Regions from separate parts of the Shewanella amazonensis SB2B genome, predicted to be linked through region 2. Evidence: riboswitches for the same ligand, from Rfam matches in the RefSeq annotation. Region 2 holds a riboswitch; the other holds the start of a gene.
The links. Region 2 has a riboswitch for thiamine pyrophosphate ahead of SAMA_RS07555 (TonB-dependent receptor). Riboswitches for the same ligand answer to the same signal wherever they lie in the genome.
Positions count from the first base shown of each region.

Region 1: another riboswitch for thiamine pyrophosphate. It lies ahead of thiC (phosphomethylpyrimidine synthase ThiC); the one in region 2 lies ahead of SAMA_RS07555 (TonB-dependent receptor).

Region 1 is NC_008700.1:2,263,687-2,271,617, reverse strand. Features, by position in the region: gene SAMA_RS09755 (error-prone DNA polymerase) at 1-2,964, shown strand, start outside; gene trhA (PAQR family membrane homeostasis protein TrhA) at 3,119-3,844, opposite strand; gene SAMA_RS09745 (hypothetical protein) at 4,281-5,489, shown strand; TPP riboswitch at 5,621-5,719, shown strand; gene thiC (phosphomethylpyrimidine synthase ThiC) at 5,873-7,867, shown strand; gene thiE (thiamine phosphate synthase) at 7,868-7,931, shown strand, end outside.
Region 2 is NC_008700.1:1,758,106-1,766,036, forward strand. Features, by position in the region: gene SAMA_RS07530 (M61 family metallopeptidase) at 1-784, opposite strand, end outside; gene hinT (purine nucleoside phosphoramidase) at 972-1,325, shown strand; gene SAMA_RS19930 (PaaI family thioesterase) at 1,337-2,326, shown strand; gene SAMA_RS07550 (YcfL family protein) at 2,501-2,896, shown strand; TPP riboswitch at 3,108-3,213, shown strand; gene SAMA_RS07555 (TonB-dependent receptor) at 3,267-5,459, shown strand; gene SAMA_RS07560 (hypothetical protein) at 5,524-5,784, shown strand; gene pnuC (nicotinamide riboside transporter PnuC) at 5,788-6,435, shown strand; gene SAMA_RS19140 (phosphotransferase) at 6,432-7,460, shown strand; gene SAMA_RS07575 (DUF6279 family lipoprotein) at 7,524-7,931, shown strand, end outside.

The sequences.
Region 1 (7,931 bases), 510 kb from region 2:
GCCGGTGTGGTCAAGGCGCACATGGCCGCCGTGGATGCTGGGATATCACTGATTGTGGGCAGTGAATTTCGGCTGCAGCAAGGCACCTTTGTGCTGCTGGCCACCAGCCGGGCAGGTTATGGCGCCCTGTGCCGCTTGATAAGTCGTGGCAGGCGGCGGGCGCCCAAGGGGGAATATCGCATCAATCTGGACGACCTGTTATCGCCGCTGCCCGATTGTGTGCTGCTGTGGCGCCCGCCGATGCCCCAAAATCCGGGGACTGACATAGCCGCTACCGAGCAGCATTGGTTTGCTACGCAAAAGCAGCTGGCAAAGCAGCTTACGCCCTGGCAGGGGCGGCGCTATTTACTGGCAGAGCAGTGTCTTGAGGCCGCAGGCAGCCTGTGGCAGCGCTATTTGATGCGTCTATCCGGCTTGTGCGACATCCCCTGCGTGGCAGCAGGAGATGTGCGTATGCACAGCGCAGCGCGTCAGCCGCTTTTGGATGTACTCACCTGCATTCGCTTAGGGCTCAGGCTTGATGAAGCCGAAGGGCATTTGTGCCAGAACGCTGAGCATTACCTGCGGCCCCTTGGCAGTATCCATCGCCGTTATCCGCAGGAGTGGATTGCCAACACCCAGAAGATTGCCAGTCAGTGCCGGTTTTCGATGGCTGAGCTGAGGTACGAGTACCCGGCGGAGCTGGTGCCTGCCGGGTTTAGCGCCAGTGAATACCTTGCCCGGGAGGTGGCCAAAGGCGCCCGGCGCCGATACGGCCTGGCGGTGCCAGCAGCGGTAAAACGCCAGTACCTGGCCGAGCTTAAGCTTATCCATGAGCTTGAATACGAGTATTTTTTTCTCACCATTTACGACATAGTCCGCTTCGCCAGACGCAAGCGGATTTTGCATCAGGGCCGCGGCTCGGCGGCCAATTCGGTGGTGTGTTTTTGCCTTGGGATCACCGAAGTGGATCCGACCCGGGTCAATATGCTGTTTGAACGCTTTATTTCCAAAGAACGCCACGAGCCGCCGGATATCGATGTGGACTTTGAGCATGAGCGCCGCGAAGAAGTGATCCAGTACATTTACCGTAAGTACGGCCGCCACCGGGCGGCGCTGGCTGCGAGTGTGATCACCTATCGACTCAAAAGCGCCATGGGCGAGGTGGGCAAGGTGCTGGGGCTGGACAGAGAGCTGGTGGCGAGGCTCATTCAGGGCATCGACAGGCGCGATCCTAGCCATCCCTGGCGCGAACAATTGGCCGCGCAGCTGCCTAGCGCCGACATGTTTGGCTACCTTGTGCAGTCCTTGCTCGGGTTTCCGCGTCATTTATCCCAGCATGTAGGCGGCTTTGTAATTTCCGCCGGGCCGCTGGCCGAGCTGGTGCCGGTGGAAAACGCCGCCATGGAAGACAGAACCGTTATTCAGTGGGATAAGGACGATCTGGAGGCGCTGGGACTACTGAAAGTGGACGTGCTGGCGCTGGGGATGCTGACTGCCATCCGTAAGTGCTTCGAGCTTATCAGTCGTCATCAGCAGCCCTTTGGCATGCGGTCAATCAAAGCCGAAGATCCCAATGTTTATCGCATGCTCAGTCGCGGCGACAGCATGGGGGTGTTTCAGGTGGAGTCCCGGGCTCAAACGTCCATGCTGCCAAGGCTCAGACCTGCCTGCTATTACGATCTGGTTATTCAAATTGCGATTGTGCGCCCGGGGCCAATTCAGGGGGACATGGTGCATCCGTTCCTTCGACGCCGCAAAGGGTTGGAGGCGGTGACTTACCCCAGCGAGGCAGTTAAAGCCGTGCTTGAGCGCACCATGGGGGTGCCGATTTTTCAGGAGCAGGTGATCAAGCTTGCCATGGTGGCCGCAGGTTTCAGTGGCGGTGAGGCGGATGCGCTGCGCCGGGCCATGGCCAGTTGGAAACATACCGGCAAGCTGTGGTCCTTCGAGCAAAAGTTGCTGGATGGCATGGCCGCACGGGGTTACAGCGAAGACTTTGCCCGGCAGATTTTTCGCCAAATTCAGGGCTTTGGCGAGTATGGTTTTCCTGAATCCCACTCGGCAAGCTTTGCGCTGTTAGCCTATGTCTCTGCTTATCTTAAGTTATACCACCCGGCGGCCTTTTGCTGCGCGCTGCTCAACAGCCAGCCGATGGGGTTTTACAGCCCATCGCAGCTGTTACAGGACGTGCGCCGTCATGGGGTGGAGGTGTTTGATGTGTGTATCAATCACAGCCAGTGGGACAGCAGCCTGGTGAAGACCGCCACTGGCTTTGCTATTCGACTGGGATTCAGGCAGGTCAAAGGCTTGAAAGAGCAGGCTATGCAAAGGTTGGTGGACGTTCGTTCTGCTGCTGGTTTTGCGCACTTGAGTGAAATCAGCATGCTGCTCGACAGGCATGCTTTGGAGCTGCTTGCCGCTGCCGATGCCTTCAGACTGCTCAGTGGCCACCGATTTCAAAGTCGCTGGCAACTCTCTGCCCGTCAGGCAAGCCTGCCGCTGTTTGATGACTTGCCAGAGCCGCTTAAGCCAGTGGGAACTGAGCCAAGTCTGGATGCCCCCAATGCGGTCCAGTGCCTCAAGGCGGATTATCGCAGCAAGGGGTTAAGTCTCGGGCAACATCCGATGGCATTGTTGCGAATTGCCGGCTTGCTTGGAAAATCTTTGACAGCAAAAGCGCTTGAAAATACCCGCCATGGCCAGTTGGTGACTGTTGCCGGTGTGGTAACTGGCAGGCAGCGACCCGGCACTGCATCGGGTGTAACCTTTATTACCCTGGAAGATGAAACAGGCAATACCAATCTGATAGTGTGGATGGGTACAGCAAGGGCGCAGCGAAAACCGTATTTAACATCAACTATTTTGAAGGTAAGTGGCACTGTGGAACATGCCGATGGCGTAACCCATGTGGTGGCGGGTCGCCTTGAGGATATCTCGCATTTGCTCGATAGCCTCAAAGTGGCCTCGCGGGATTTTCACTAGGGCTGAGCGCCATCATAGCTCAGCTATCAGCAGGCAGACTGGTCAACAACGCTGAATGATGGCGGACATACGTGGTTGGGTAAAATCACTGGTATGGTGAGGACTGGCGTTTGTGACTCACCTTTATGCCCTTTGGTGCTTTGGCTTTTATCCGTTAGCCCTTGGGGATCACAGTGAGATAAATACACAGGAAGTGACTGATGGCGCCGCCAAGCACAAACAGGTGCCATATGGCATGGTTAAAGGGGATGCGTTTCACCGCATAAAACACCACGCCCAGGCTGTAAAACAGGCCGCCGGTGAGCAGCAGGGTAAAACCGGTATCACTGAGCCCGGCGATCATCTTGTCGAGCACCGCCACACACAACCAGCCCATGGCAAGGTAAAGCAGCAGGCTGAACGCTTTAAAGCGATGTAAAAACAAAAGCTTGAATCCAATCCCGCCAAGCGCAAACAACCAGATGGCAGCCAGCACCCAGTCGACACCGGCGCCTTCCAGGGTAATGAGTACAAAAGGCGTGTAGGTTCCTGCAATCAAAAGGTAAATGGCGCAGTGGTCAAACAATTTGAATTTGCGCTTGAGCGTAGGCGATGTGGCCCAGTGATAAGCGGTAGAGCAGGCAAACAGCAGTACCATACTCAGGCCATAGAGGCCAACGCCGAGAGTTTGCAGTGCACTCAAATGGCCAATGCTGTCGTGCAACATAGCGACTGTGCCAATCAGTGCCGCCAGCACGCCAATGCCATGGCTTAAGGTATTGGCCAGCTCTTCCCGCTCACAATACGCAGCCGTACTGGCATTGCCTGAAGCATCGGCGGGGGCATTGGGGACATTAACGGGAGCAGTATCTGATACGCTGCTGGCTTGCATTGGCGGCATGGTGAACTCGTCAGCTTGGGCTTGGCATTAGAGTCGATAATCTAACATTCACTTTCTGCAAACACCACAAAAGAGTACATGTGTACGCTTAAATTATTTTATCTCTTTTAAATCAGATGATTGAGCGCGTCACTTTTTCAGTTGTTCTAAATTTAGCCACTTTAAAGCCGATCGCCGGGTGGCGAGATGATGATCAATCAGGAACTTTTGCAGCCGGTCTCTGTTCCAATAGCGATATGGTTAATGGTGCCCACAGCAGCATGAATTATCAGCATCGACTATTCAGTTCTATTGCCAGTACCCGCTACCGGAATTGACCCAATCAGGAAGGGCTGGTTGATCCGTAAGAGCTTGCCGCTGGTCTTTAGAAAGCCACGTACAAACCATGTAAAAGCGCTGGAAAACGAAGAAACAGGCCAGGGAAAAGGACAGGCGTTTGACAAAAAGCAGTAACTACACCGACTCTGGCATCCATCCCGTGTTGAACACATCGGGCATACAAGGCCACAGAGATGAATTCGACTATCGGTATGCAAACGGTGAAAAAGAGCAAGGGGATCAAGTCTTGACGCCACTGCTCTCTACCCGAATCCCGCAGGAATTACCACTGCCGCTCTTTGTTACCTCTATCTGGCCCTGTCTTGACGCCGATAATCTTACCAATAGCCTTGATCTCGGAGGTGCTGAACATGCCAACAGCTCAACGCTGGTTCCAGCGTTAACGGCCTATACGTCACTGGAAGCAGGGGAGCGGCCAGGCACCGTAAAACAAGTTGACGCTGTAAAACAAGGTGCAGCCGAAGCGCGAGATGGAACCAAAGAACCACAGGCACTGCCGATTAAGTTGTTGCTGTCCGTTACCCTGGTGCACCTGGCGGTATTGGGGCTGCTCGCCTGGCAATTGGCACCGCACCTGGGTTCGTTAAGTACGGCACTGGACGGGCGAGCCAATAAGCCCAAGGCGTTGCAATCCTATTTGGTTTTCAGCGCGCCAAAGCAGGTGACTGAACAGCCATCAGAAGCAAATCCTTCAGAGCCCACAGCCACCAACCCCCAACCCGAACAGCTTGAGCGTGAGCTTGTGAACAAGCAAAAAGCGCCTCTCGAGCCAGTCTTGGCTACAGCGCCAAAAGAGCCTGCCCCTATCAAAGATGAACCGCTCCCAGCACAGCCTTCGGTTGAACCGGCGCAGGAGGCTCGGTGGGAATCACTGCCGCCAATAGAGACGCCCACACTACCTGAGCACAGCCAGCTTGATTTCTCGACTCCCGCCAGTCGCTTTATGGCGCGGCAAAATGAACAGGCGCTCACGGCTCTGTCTGAGCGTTATGCCAGTGATAAAACGGCTCACTTTGGCGCATCGGGTCGCAGTATGTCGGAGTTGTTGCCCGAGATGGAGGTACTGTTGGTACCGAGCGCCGATGATTTCTATAAACCCAATACCCTTGATTCGAAAATCGATCCCAACCGTATCGTCAAATCAGGCGATACCTGTTATCGGGTGGTCAAGGTGCCAACGCCGTTGAATCCGCACGCCGAAAACCTGGGATTCCCATTTCGCTGTGGTGAAGACAAGGTGAAAAAGGCGCTGAAGGAAGGCATCAATAAGTACCTTGCCTTGATGGGCAAGCGAGATTTGCGTTGAAATATATTCATCACAAAACATAGATTTGTGTTCAAGTATATGTAAATAAATTGAATTGTCGTTGGTTGCAATGCTGAAAACTTTTCCGTTTAACGGCTATTGTCAAGGCGCATCGCCTCAGCCTATACTGCCAGCACTTGTCGGAGTGCCTTAGGGCTGAGACCGTTTATTCGGGATCCGTTGAACCTGATCAGGTTAGAACCTGCGAAGGAAACAAGCATCAAATCCACCTCAAACTCGCGCCACCACAATGGATCGCCGTAAGATGAGGTGAATGAGACGATAAACATCGCACCTTGGAATTTATCGTCGCCGCTGATTCAACTGCTCAATTTTCTCCCCCGACAAGCAACTCCATTTTGAAACCAAAAGTGAGATTGCTGATGTCAAACCGCCGCGAAACCCGTAAAGCCGCCCAGGACTTTATCGATAACTTAAAGCCGCTGCGCCGCCCCAATTCCGAAAAGATTTTCATTGAAGGCTCACGGCCTGATATCCAGGTGGGCATGCGCCAAATCCATCAAACCGATACCCGTATCGTGAATACCCGCGGCGAAGAAACCTTTGAGGCCAACCCACCCATCAAGGTGTACGACTGCGCCGGTCCTTATTCAGACCCCAATGCCGACATCAATGTGCGCCGAGGCCTGCCCAAGCTGCGTGAAGGCTGGATTTTAGCGCGTAGCGATACCGAAGAGCTTAACAGCGCCTCATCCAACTTTACCCAGCAGCGTCTCGCCGATGACGGGCTGGATCACCTGCGTTTTGATGTGCTGCCAAAGCCGCGCCGCGCCAAGGCCGGTAAGCGGGTTACCCAGCTGCATTATGCCCGTCAGGGTATTATCACCCCTGAGATGGAATACATCGCCATTCGCGAAAACATGGCCCGGGATGAAGTCACCGATGAGCAGCTTAACCGCAAAAAACCAGGCGAAGCCTTTGGCGCTCTGGTGAGCAAACCCATTACCCCTGAGTTTGTCCGTGACGAAGTAGCCCGTGGCCGGGCGATTATTCCGGCCAACATCAATCACCCCGAAGCGGAGCCTATGATCATTGGTCGCAACTTTTTGGTGAAGGTGAACGCCAATATCGGCAACTCGGCCGTGACCTCATCCATCGAAGAAGAGGTGGAAAAGCTGGTGTGGTCCACCCGCTGGGGCGCAGATACCGTGATGGACCTGTCCACCGGCCGTTATATTCACGAAACCCGCGAATGGATTGTGCGTAACTCACCGGTGCCTATTGGCACTGTGCCGATTTATCAGGCGCTGGAGAAGGTCAACGGCATCGCCGAAGATCTTAACTGGGAAGTATTCCGCGACACCCTGATTGAACAGGCCGAGCAGGGGGTGGATTACTTCACCATCCACGCGGGCGTGCTGCTTCGCTACGTGCCCATGACTGCAAAACGGGTTACCGGCATAGTGTCCCGCGGCGGCTCCATCATGGCCAAATGGTGCTTAAGCCACCATCAGGAAAACTTCCTCTACACCCATTTTCGCGATATTTGCGAGCTTTGCGCCGCCTATGATGTGTCGTTGTCGCTCGGCGACGGTATGCGTCCGGGCTCCATTGCCGATGCCAATGACGAAGCCCAGTTTGCTGAGCTCGAAACCCTGGGGGAGCTGGTAAAAATCGCCTGGGAATACGATGTGCAGACCATCATTGAAGGTCCGGGCCACATCCCCATGCAGCTCATCAAAGAGAACATGGATAAGCAGCTTGAGCACTGCGCAGAGGCGCCGTTTTATACCCTGGGCCCGCAAACCACCGACATTGCCCCAGGCTACGATCACTTCACCTCCGGTATTGGGGCGGCCATGATTGCCTGGTATGGCTGCGCCATGCTTTGTTACGTCACGCCGAAAGAACATTTGGGCCTGCCGAACAAGGAAGATGTAAAACAAGGGCTTATTGCTTACAAGATTGCCGCCCACGCTGCCGATGTCGCCAAGGGACATCCCGGCGCGCAAATCCGCGACAATGCGCTGTCCAAGGCACGATTCGAGTTTCGCTGGGAGGATCAGTACAACCTCGGGCTGGATCCCGATACTGCCCGTGCCTATCACGACGAAACTCTGCCGCAGGAGTCGGCCAAGGTGGCCCATTTTTGCTCCATGTGCGGCCCCAAGTTCTGCTCGATGAAAATCACCCAGGATGTACGCGACTATGCGGCCAGTCTGGAGAATGCTGCCCGCAGCGAGGCTGACAGCGTACAGACCCTTGAAGTGGGGGCGGCCGAAAGCTATTCCAAGGCAGAAAGCTACGCCAGGGCGGGTATGGACAAGATGTCGGCCACCTTTAAACAGACAGGCAGTGCGCTTTACAGCGAGACTCATGTGGAAGCGGCCCTGAGCACCGAAAAGGAACCGGTGTAGATGGCCAAAATCAACGACATGGCAGCTAAACCCATCGTCTGGACTATCGCAGGCTCAGACAGCG
Region 2 (7,931 bases):
CGTCCATGGACAGCGGCAAATCTTTACGTGAGCACACCAGTGCCGTTGAGCTGCGGTGTTCCAATCCGCCAAAGCCATTGTCCAATACCATGGTCATAAACAGGTATTCATCAAAGGGGGCTGGCGCACCAAACAGCTGTATTTGCGTTTCGCAGATGGCTTTTAAATCCTGGCAAAGGCGCTCCATATCGCAGCGATGGCGGCCGGTCAGCACTATGTGGTGGGGCACGCCGCAGGCCTCAAAACTTGCCTGGGTAAAGTCACCCATTTCTACCGGGTGGTCGATAAGGGCGTCATAGTTTTCGGCTTCAAAGGCGCCAAACTGCCAGGCATCGCCGCTGCGTCTTGGCAGGGTTGTCGCCACTCGCCAATGATTGAGGGCAATCTCGGTCGGCGTCTGAATCTCAACCCACAGCGGTCCGTCGGTTTGGCCTTCTACCGCCAGAAACACACTGGAGCCATTGAAAAAACCATGGGTCATATCCAGATGTGCACTGCGTACCGACAGGTCGAATGCGTACACCTGATATGACAGGCGCAGCGGCTCTGTTGAGCGGTTTTCCACTTGCCAACGTTGTTTATCGAGTTGAGTCAGAGCGACGGGGTTATTCGCTTGCCAGGCTTTGATTCCAATCAGATTGCGGGCAAAGTCACGCACCATATACGAGCCCGGGATCCAGGCTGGCAACGAAAGCAATTGGTTAACACTTGGGGTTGGGATCTCCAGATTGACCTCAAACAGATGAGCTTTGGGATCACTTGGAATAATGCTGTAACGGATCATAATGGTTCCCGAAATCAATTATGCAGGCATGCTGCCAAATTCCAGCTCTGTTGGCAAAGGGAGTTGGCTTTTCTCTTACCCAAATGTGCTGGGTCTTGCTATGATAAGCCCATTGAATTCAAGGCAGAAAACAGCCTCTTTTTCCTCAGGAATGGATAGCCAACCCTGACAGCATATGGAGTTCACCATGGCCGAAGAAACCATTTTCAGCAAAATAATCCGCCGCGAAATCCCTGCCGATATCCTGTACCAGGATGAACTGGTCACCGCGTTTCGCGATATCGCCCCCAAGGCGCCGACCCATGTGTTGATAGTACCCAATCATCTTATTCCCACTGCCAATGATGTGAAGGCATCGGATGAGCTCGCGCTTGGCCGTATGTTTACTGTGGCCGCCAAGCTCGCGGACGAAGCTGGCATTGCCAAAGATGGTTATCGACTCATCATGAACTGCAACAGTCACGGTGGCCAGGAGGTGTACCATATTCACATGCACCTGGTGGGCGGCGAGCCTTTGGGCCCAATGCTTGCCCAGCGTTGATTGGCGGTGTTATGAAAGTTAATCCGGATTTTTTTGAGCTCACACCGCTGGCGCAACGCTTTGTCAGCCAACTGGCCCAGTGTCGGCGTCTGGGTATCAAGGTGCACGAAGGCAGCGAGCATCATGTACTTTTGGAGCTGCCCTATAGTCAGGCGTTGATTGGCTACCCTGACACCGGGGTTATCCACGGCGGGGTGATCACCACCCTGATAGACACCGCCAGTGGCACAGCTGTGGTCTGTGCCATTCAGGAGAAATTCCAAACCCTGGAAATTTCACCCACTCTGGATTTACGGGTCGACTATATGCGTCCTGCTGAGCCCGGCAAGAGTGTCTACGCCTTCGCGGAATGCTACCGCTTATCGTCCAACATCGCCTTTACCCGTGCTATCGCCTATCAGGACAGCATAGATGAGCCCATTGCCCATGCGGTTGGCTCCTTTATGCGCATCAGTCCCGAAATGGTGGGGGAAACTTTCCGCAATGCGCTATTGGAAGACAACGTTATCCTTGGTCCTGTGGTGACTGAGCTTGCCCATTGTCCCGACGAGGCCCAAAGTCCCAAACCCATGGATGTGAAGGAAATCGTGCGTCGGGTGGCGGAACTGAACGACTTTGGCCATCTGTTGGAGCAAGTGCCTTATGCCCGCTTCATCGGTATGGAGGTGGAGCGATTTGGGGATGAGCTGGTTTGCCGATTACCTTCGCGGGATGCCAATATTGGTAATCCTGTGCTGCCGGCTATCCATGGTGGTGTGATTGCCGGCTTTATGGAAATGTCGGCAATCGTGCAACTGATGGTGTTTATGCAAACCTCGAGAGTGCCTAAAGTAGTCGATTTTTCAATTGATTACCTGAGGGCCGGTTTGCATAAGGATACCTTTGCCGAGTGTATTATTACCCGGCAGGGGCGGCGGGTCGCCAATGTGAACATCAGTTGCTGGCAAACCAATCGCAAACAGTTGATAGCCACGGCAAGGGCCCACTTCCTGATTGATTAAGGCGCCGGATGAATACGGTTGTCTTTGGTTTCAGCTTAATCAGCGGGCATTCAGCAAAGTGCAATTACACTGATGCAGATTCACTGGCGAGGATAACATAGGTTTTCCATGCTCAATTTGGTCTGAAGCCTAACGGCACAGGCGCTGCGCATGTTTGGCAAAACAGGAGGTTTTATGAAGATTGCACAGCTGGTTTTACTGGTGGCCCTCGTAGTGCTTGCCGGTGGCTGCGCCAAGCATACGGCAGGGATTTCGGGGTCATCGTCGGGGGAGACCCGTGTAGATAACAGTACCTTCGGTCGCGAGGTGTCTGTGGGCGAGCTCAAAATGAGCAGCAGCGGTGACTTGCTCACGGCCCATGCGCTTATTCAGAGCCGGGTGGCTACCGATCTCAGGCTGCAGTATCGTTTTACCTGGTACGATACCCAGGGGTTGGTGATTGACGGAGAAGGGCAGAGCTGGCAGTCGCTTAAGCTCCATGGTATGCAGCAGATGCAGGTGAGCTCGGCGGCGCCCAATCCATCCGCCAGCCGTTTCGAGGTCTATGTGCGCAAGGCATTTTCCAACTAAGCTGCACTGGCACGCAGTGCTAATGATTAAACACCGGCATCGCCGGTGTTGTTATTGCAGCAGGCTTATTGTGTACTTTATCTTTGCGTGCTGTTTCTGACGCCGGAGCCTTATGCACGAGCCTTACGCAGGAGCACTGTCACGGGAGTGAAAATTTCCAGCTGAGGTTTGCAACAAAAGTATCATCCCGGTGGAATATGGGCGTATAATTGGCGGCGCCAAGGGGTGTCTGCCGCATGCAGACTGAGATGTCTCAGGACGAACCCTTAGAACCTGATCCGGCTGATACCGGCGTAGGAATGGGCTGATACTGCAAATTTATTGCCACTCCGAGCTTGCCGGATCTCATACAAATTTTGTTGAGGTCCAAATGTTTACTAAATCCCGTATTCCCCTGTTTGCCCTGGCACCCGTGTCTTTGGCCGTATGTTCGTCGCTGGCCTTTGCCGCTGACAACAAGGCTACTGCTGAAGAAAACCCCATGGAAGTAATGCTGGTGACGGCCGATTTTCGGGGGCTCTCGGTTGAAAAAATTCCCTCCAGCGTTACCGTGATTGATGCCCAGAAGATAGAAGACGAAGGCGCCCGGCACTTTGAAGATATTTTGGGTTCTGTGGCCAATTTCAACTGGTCCGGTGGTACCTCCAGGCCCCGATATTTCCAGATCCGTGGGGTAGGCGAGCAGGAGGACTACAAGGGCGCGCCCAATTCCTCCGTTGGCTATTTGATTGACGATATCGACCTGTCAGGGCTGGGCATGGTGTCCAGCATGTACGATCTGCAGCAAGTGGAAGTGCTGCGTGGTCCTCAGGGTACCCGCTACGGCGCCAACGCGCTGGCAGGCCTGATTTATCTTAAGAGCAACGACCCCACTGAGCAGTTTGAACACGGTGCCCGGCTGAGTCTTGGCAATGATAATCTTAAAACCTTCGCCGGTTTCAGCTCAGGTCCCATGATGGAGTCTGGGGAACTGCTGTACCGTGTTGCCATTGAGCAGCACCGTCAGGACGGTTTTCGTGACAACCTGTACCTTGACCGTTCAGACACCAACAAGCGTGATGAACTGAGTTTCAGAACCAAGGTGCGCTGGTATGCCAACGACCATACCCAGGTAGACTTCACCCTGATGCACGCAGACTTTGACAATGGTTACGATGCCTGGACTCTGGATAACAATGGCTTTGATACCCTGACCGACATGCCGGGCACTGATGCCCAGCGCACCACGGGTGTGGGATTGAAGCTGTTGTACGATGGCTTCGATAAGGCCGAGTTGACCTCACTGACCAGCTTTGCCGGGACTGACCATCATCACGGTTACGATGGCGACTGGGCTAACCCCGAATATTGGGCCGCACGCCAGTGCACCGATGATTATGATGTCAACGGTAATGGCGACTATGCTGACCTTTTACCCTGCGAATACGATTACACCTGGGACAAGCGTGGCGATCGCAGCACCGTATCCCAGGAGTTCCGTTTGGCCAGCAACGAGGCGGGCAAGATTTGGGGTGGCAGCACCGCCTGGCTCGTTGGCCTGTATGGTATGCAGCTTAAAGAAGACAACGACCTGGCTTCTTTTTACAACGGTTGGCCAGATGAAACACTACGCTCCAGCTACGAAGCGACCAACCTCGCCATCTTCGGTCAGCTCGACAGCGACCTGGGGCAGGAGATAAACCTGTCGGTGGGCCTGCGTCTTGAGCGTCGTGATGCCGATTACAGCGATGATGCAGGGGATGCCTTTGACCCATCTGAAACCATGTGGGGGGGCCATATTGCCATCGGCAAACAGCTGAATGAGCAGCATAATCTCTATGGCCGCATTGCCCGCGGTTACAAAGCGGGCGGTTTTAACATGTCGCTGCCTGCTGAGTTTGCCGATAAGAAGGAGTTCGATACTGAAGTCCTCTACAACTACGAAATTGGCCTTAAGTCCAGCTTCCTTGAAGGCAACTTCGACACCAATCTGGCGCTGTTCTTTATGGACAGACAAGATCAGCAGGTATCGGCATCCCAACAGGATCCTGCCAAACCCCAGCGTTTCGTTCTTTTTACCGAAAATGCCGGCAGTTCAACCAATTACGGTGCCGAGCTTGATCTGAACTGGTACGCCACCGATAACCTGCACTTCTACGGCAGCCTGGGCTATCTCAAGGCCGAGTACGGTGACTACAGCTATCAGGATAAATATGGCGGCCTGGTTGACCTCTCTGGCCGTGAGCTGGCCCATGCACCCAATTGGACCTGGTCACTGGGCACCACCTGGCGTGCCGACTCAGGCTTTTTTGTCAACCTCAATGCCAATGGCAAGAGCAAGTTCTACTATTCAGACTCCAATGACTCAGTTTCCAAAGACTATGGGGTGCTCAATGCCCGAGCGGGCTTCGAGGGCGATATCTGGTCTGTCTATGTTTGGGGCCGCAATCTGCTGGATGAAGAATACGGTGTGCGGGGCTTTTATTTCGGCAATGAGCCGGACAATGGCTGGGCGGACAAGCAATATATTCGCTTTGGCGATCCCCGCGCCTTTGGCCTGACCCTGGATGTGCGTTTTCTGTAATTGACATGATTGGCGCCGGGCGTGCGTGCAAGCGCGCCCGCGACGCTTGATGAGGAACCTAATGATGAAACTCACCGCTGAAATCAGCATGTATCCGCTGCATGATAACTACCTCGAGCCTATTCGCTGGTTTATCAGCAGGCTCGACAGCTATCCGCAAATCGTCCGTCGCACCAACGCCATGGCAACTCAGGTACAGGGCGACTATGCAGAGCTGATGGCGATGCTGGCCACCGAAATGCAGGCGGCACACGAAAAATTCGGCAAGGCTGTGTTTGTCTGCAAGTTTATCGGCGGCGAACTTAACCTGTCCCACTCGGAGTAACCCATGCAGGCGGATTTTTGGGGCTGGCTTGGCGGCGCCTTTCACAGTGCCTTTGGTGAAATGCAGGTGCTGTCGGCCTGGGAAGGGGTTGCCGTGATACTGGCCATGGCCTACTTACTGCTGGCCATGAAACGAAGCCGCTGGTGCTGGGTGGCGGCCTTTGCCAGCACCGCCATTTACACTGTGCTTTTTTATGAAGTCGCGCTGCTGATGGAGTCGGCGCTGAATGTGTACTACATGGGCATGGCCATTTACGGCTATTGGCTGTGGCGTCAGGATGGCCAGGATGAACTTAAAGTGCAGCGCTGGCCGCTTAAACTGCATCTGGGCATCATTACGCTGACCTCTATCGCATCCCTTGCTGTGGGGCATTTGATGGCCACCTTTACTGAGGCCTCTTTCCCGTATCTCGATGCGGCAACCACCTGCTTTGCGGTGATGACCACTTTCCTGGTGGCTAAAAAGGTGTTGGAGAACTGGCTGTATTGGGTGGTGATAGATGTGGTGTCCATCTACCTCTACCTCAGTAAGGGATTGATGATGACATCCCTGCTGTTTGTGTTTTACGTGGGGCTGGCGGTGGCTGGTTATTTTGTATGGCGTGCTGCTGCGGCCGAGCAGCGTCCCCCTGAGCTGGCGCTTAATTCATGACAATCCCTCTGGAGATTGAGTCAAGGGAGGGATCCGGGATTAAATCGCTTCCGGGTGTTACCGAAGAGGTGCTGGCATTTATCGCCGATACGGGGCTTTTCGCCGATGGGTATCGCCTAAAGCCTTTGACCCGCGGCCTCAGCAATCATAACCTGGCGCTCTTTGCCCGCGAAGGCGCCTATGTCCTTCGGGTGAACCGTGATGAGAGCAGCGCCTTTTGTCAGCGGGCCTTTGAAGCCGAGAACTGGCGCCTGGCAGCGTCAGCGGGACTTGCCCCGACCTTGGTGGCCCAAAGCATTGATGGTCGCTGCTATCTCTCGCCTTTATTGGAGGACGGCGGCTGGCAACAGCGTTATCAGGAAGTCCCTCTGAGTCAAATCACCTGTGACGCGGCTTTTTTTACATCGCCCGGTCAAACACATGCCGGGAGTGACAGGGAGCCGGATGGTCTCACACACACGACCAGGCTGCTGCTCGACCTGCTGCTGGGATTGCAGGCTCTACCTGTGCCCGCGAATGTGAAGGGTTTTACCACCCAGTGGCAGGATTATGAGACGGCGTTGGATGCGAGCCAATCGCACTGGGCCCGCAATCCCCGCTGGCAGGAGGCCTATCAGGCACTGGCGGCAGAATTTACCGAGGTCGAGGCTGCCATGGCGCGCCTCGATGCGATGGGACTTTCTTGCCAGTACAGTCATCGGGATCTCACACCCCATAATTTACTTTGCCACCAGGGCAAATTGTTTTGCATTGATTTCGAATATGCCTGCGCCTCGCACCCCCTTTGGGATCTCGCCGCTGTGCTGGCAAGCCACAATTTGCCGGGGCGAGAGCGCCGTGACCTGATGGACGCCTACCTTTATGCCCATCCGCAGCTGGAGTCCTCCATGTCATCAAGGGTTGTGGATGCGGTGGCGCTTCATTGGTATTTCGGGGCCATCTGGGCGCTGCTGATGGCTGGGCAATCTGGGGACGACGACTATCTTTGCTGGTTTCACAGATACTTACAATTGGCCAAGAGTTGACGCCTTGTCCATTTCCGCTGGCCCTTGTTACCCTTCGCTAAGCCATAACAGAAAAGGACATCTATGAAACGTGCTCTGGCAGTAATGGGTTTGGCGCTTTTTTTACTCGCGGGTTGTTCAACCAAGATGAGTTACTACTTCCTCGATTGGGCAATCGAGTGGGAGCTTGATGACTATGTTGATTTAAACCGCGACCAGCAGAAGCAATTTGATGCGGTGTTGGATGAGTTTATTGACTGGCATCGCCGTGAGGAGCTGCCCCGCTATGTGGCTCAGCTGGAAAGCATCAAGCAACAGATGCAATCCGGTACCTTAACGCCCGCCGCCTGGGCCGAAGAGGTCAACTACGCTCAGTCTCATTGGTTTCGGCTGTTTGAACATGTATTTGAAGGCATCTTGCCCATTGTCCAGAGTTTCTCAGACGAGCAGGTGGCCGGTATTATCAAACAGCTTCGTGAGGAAGAGGCCAAG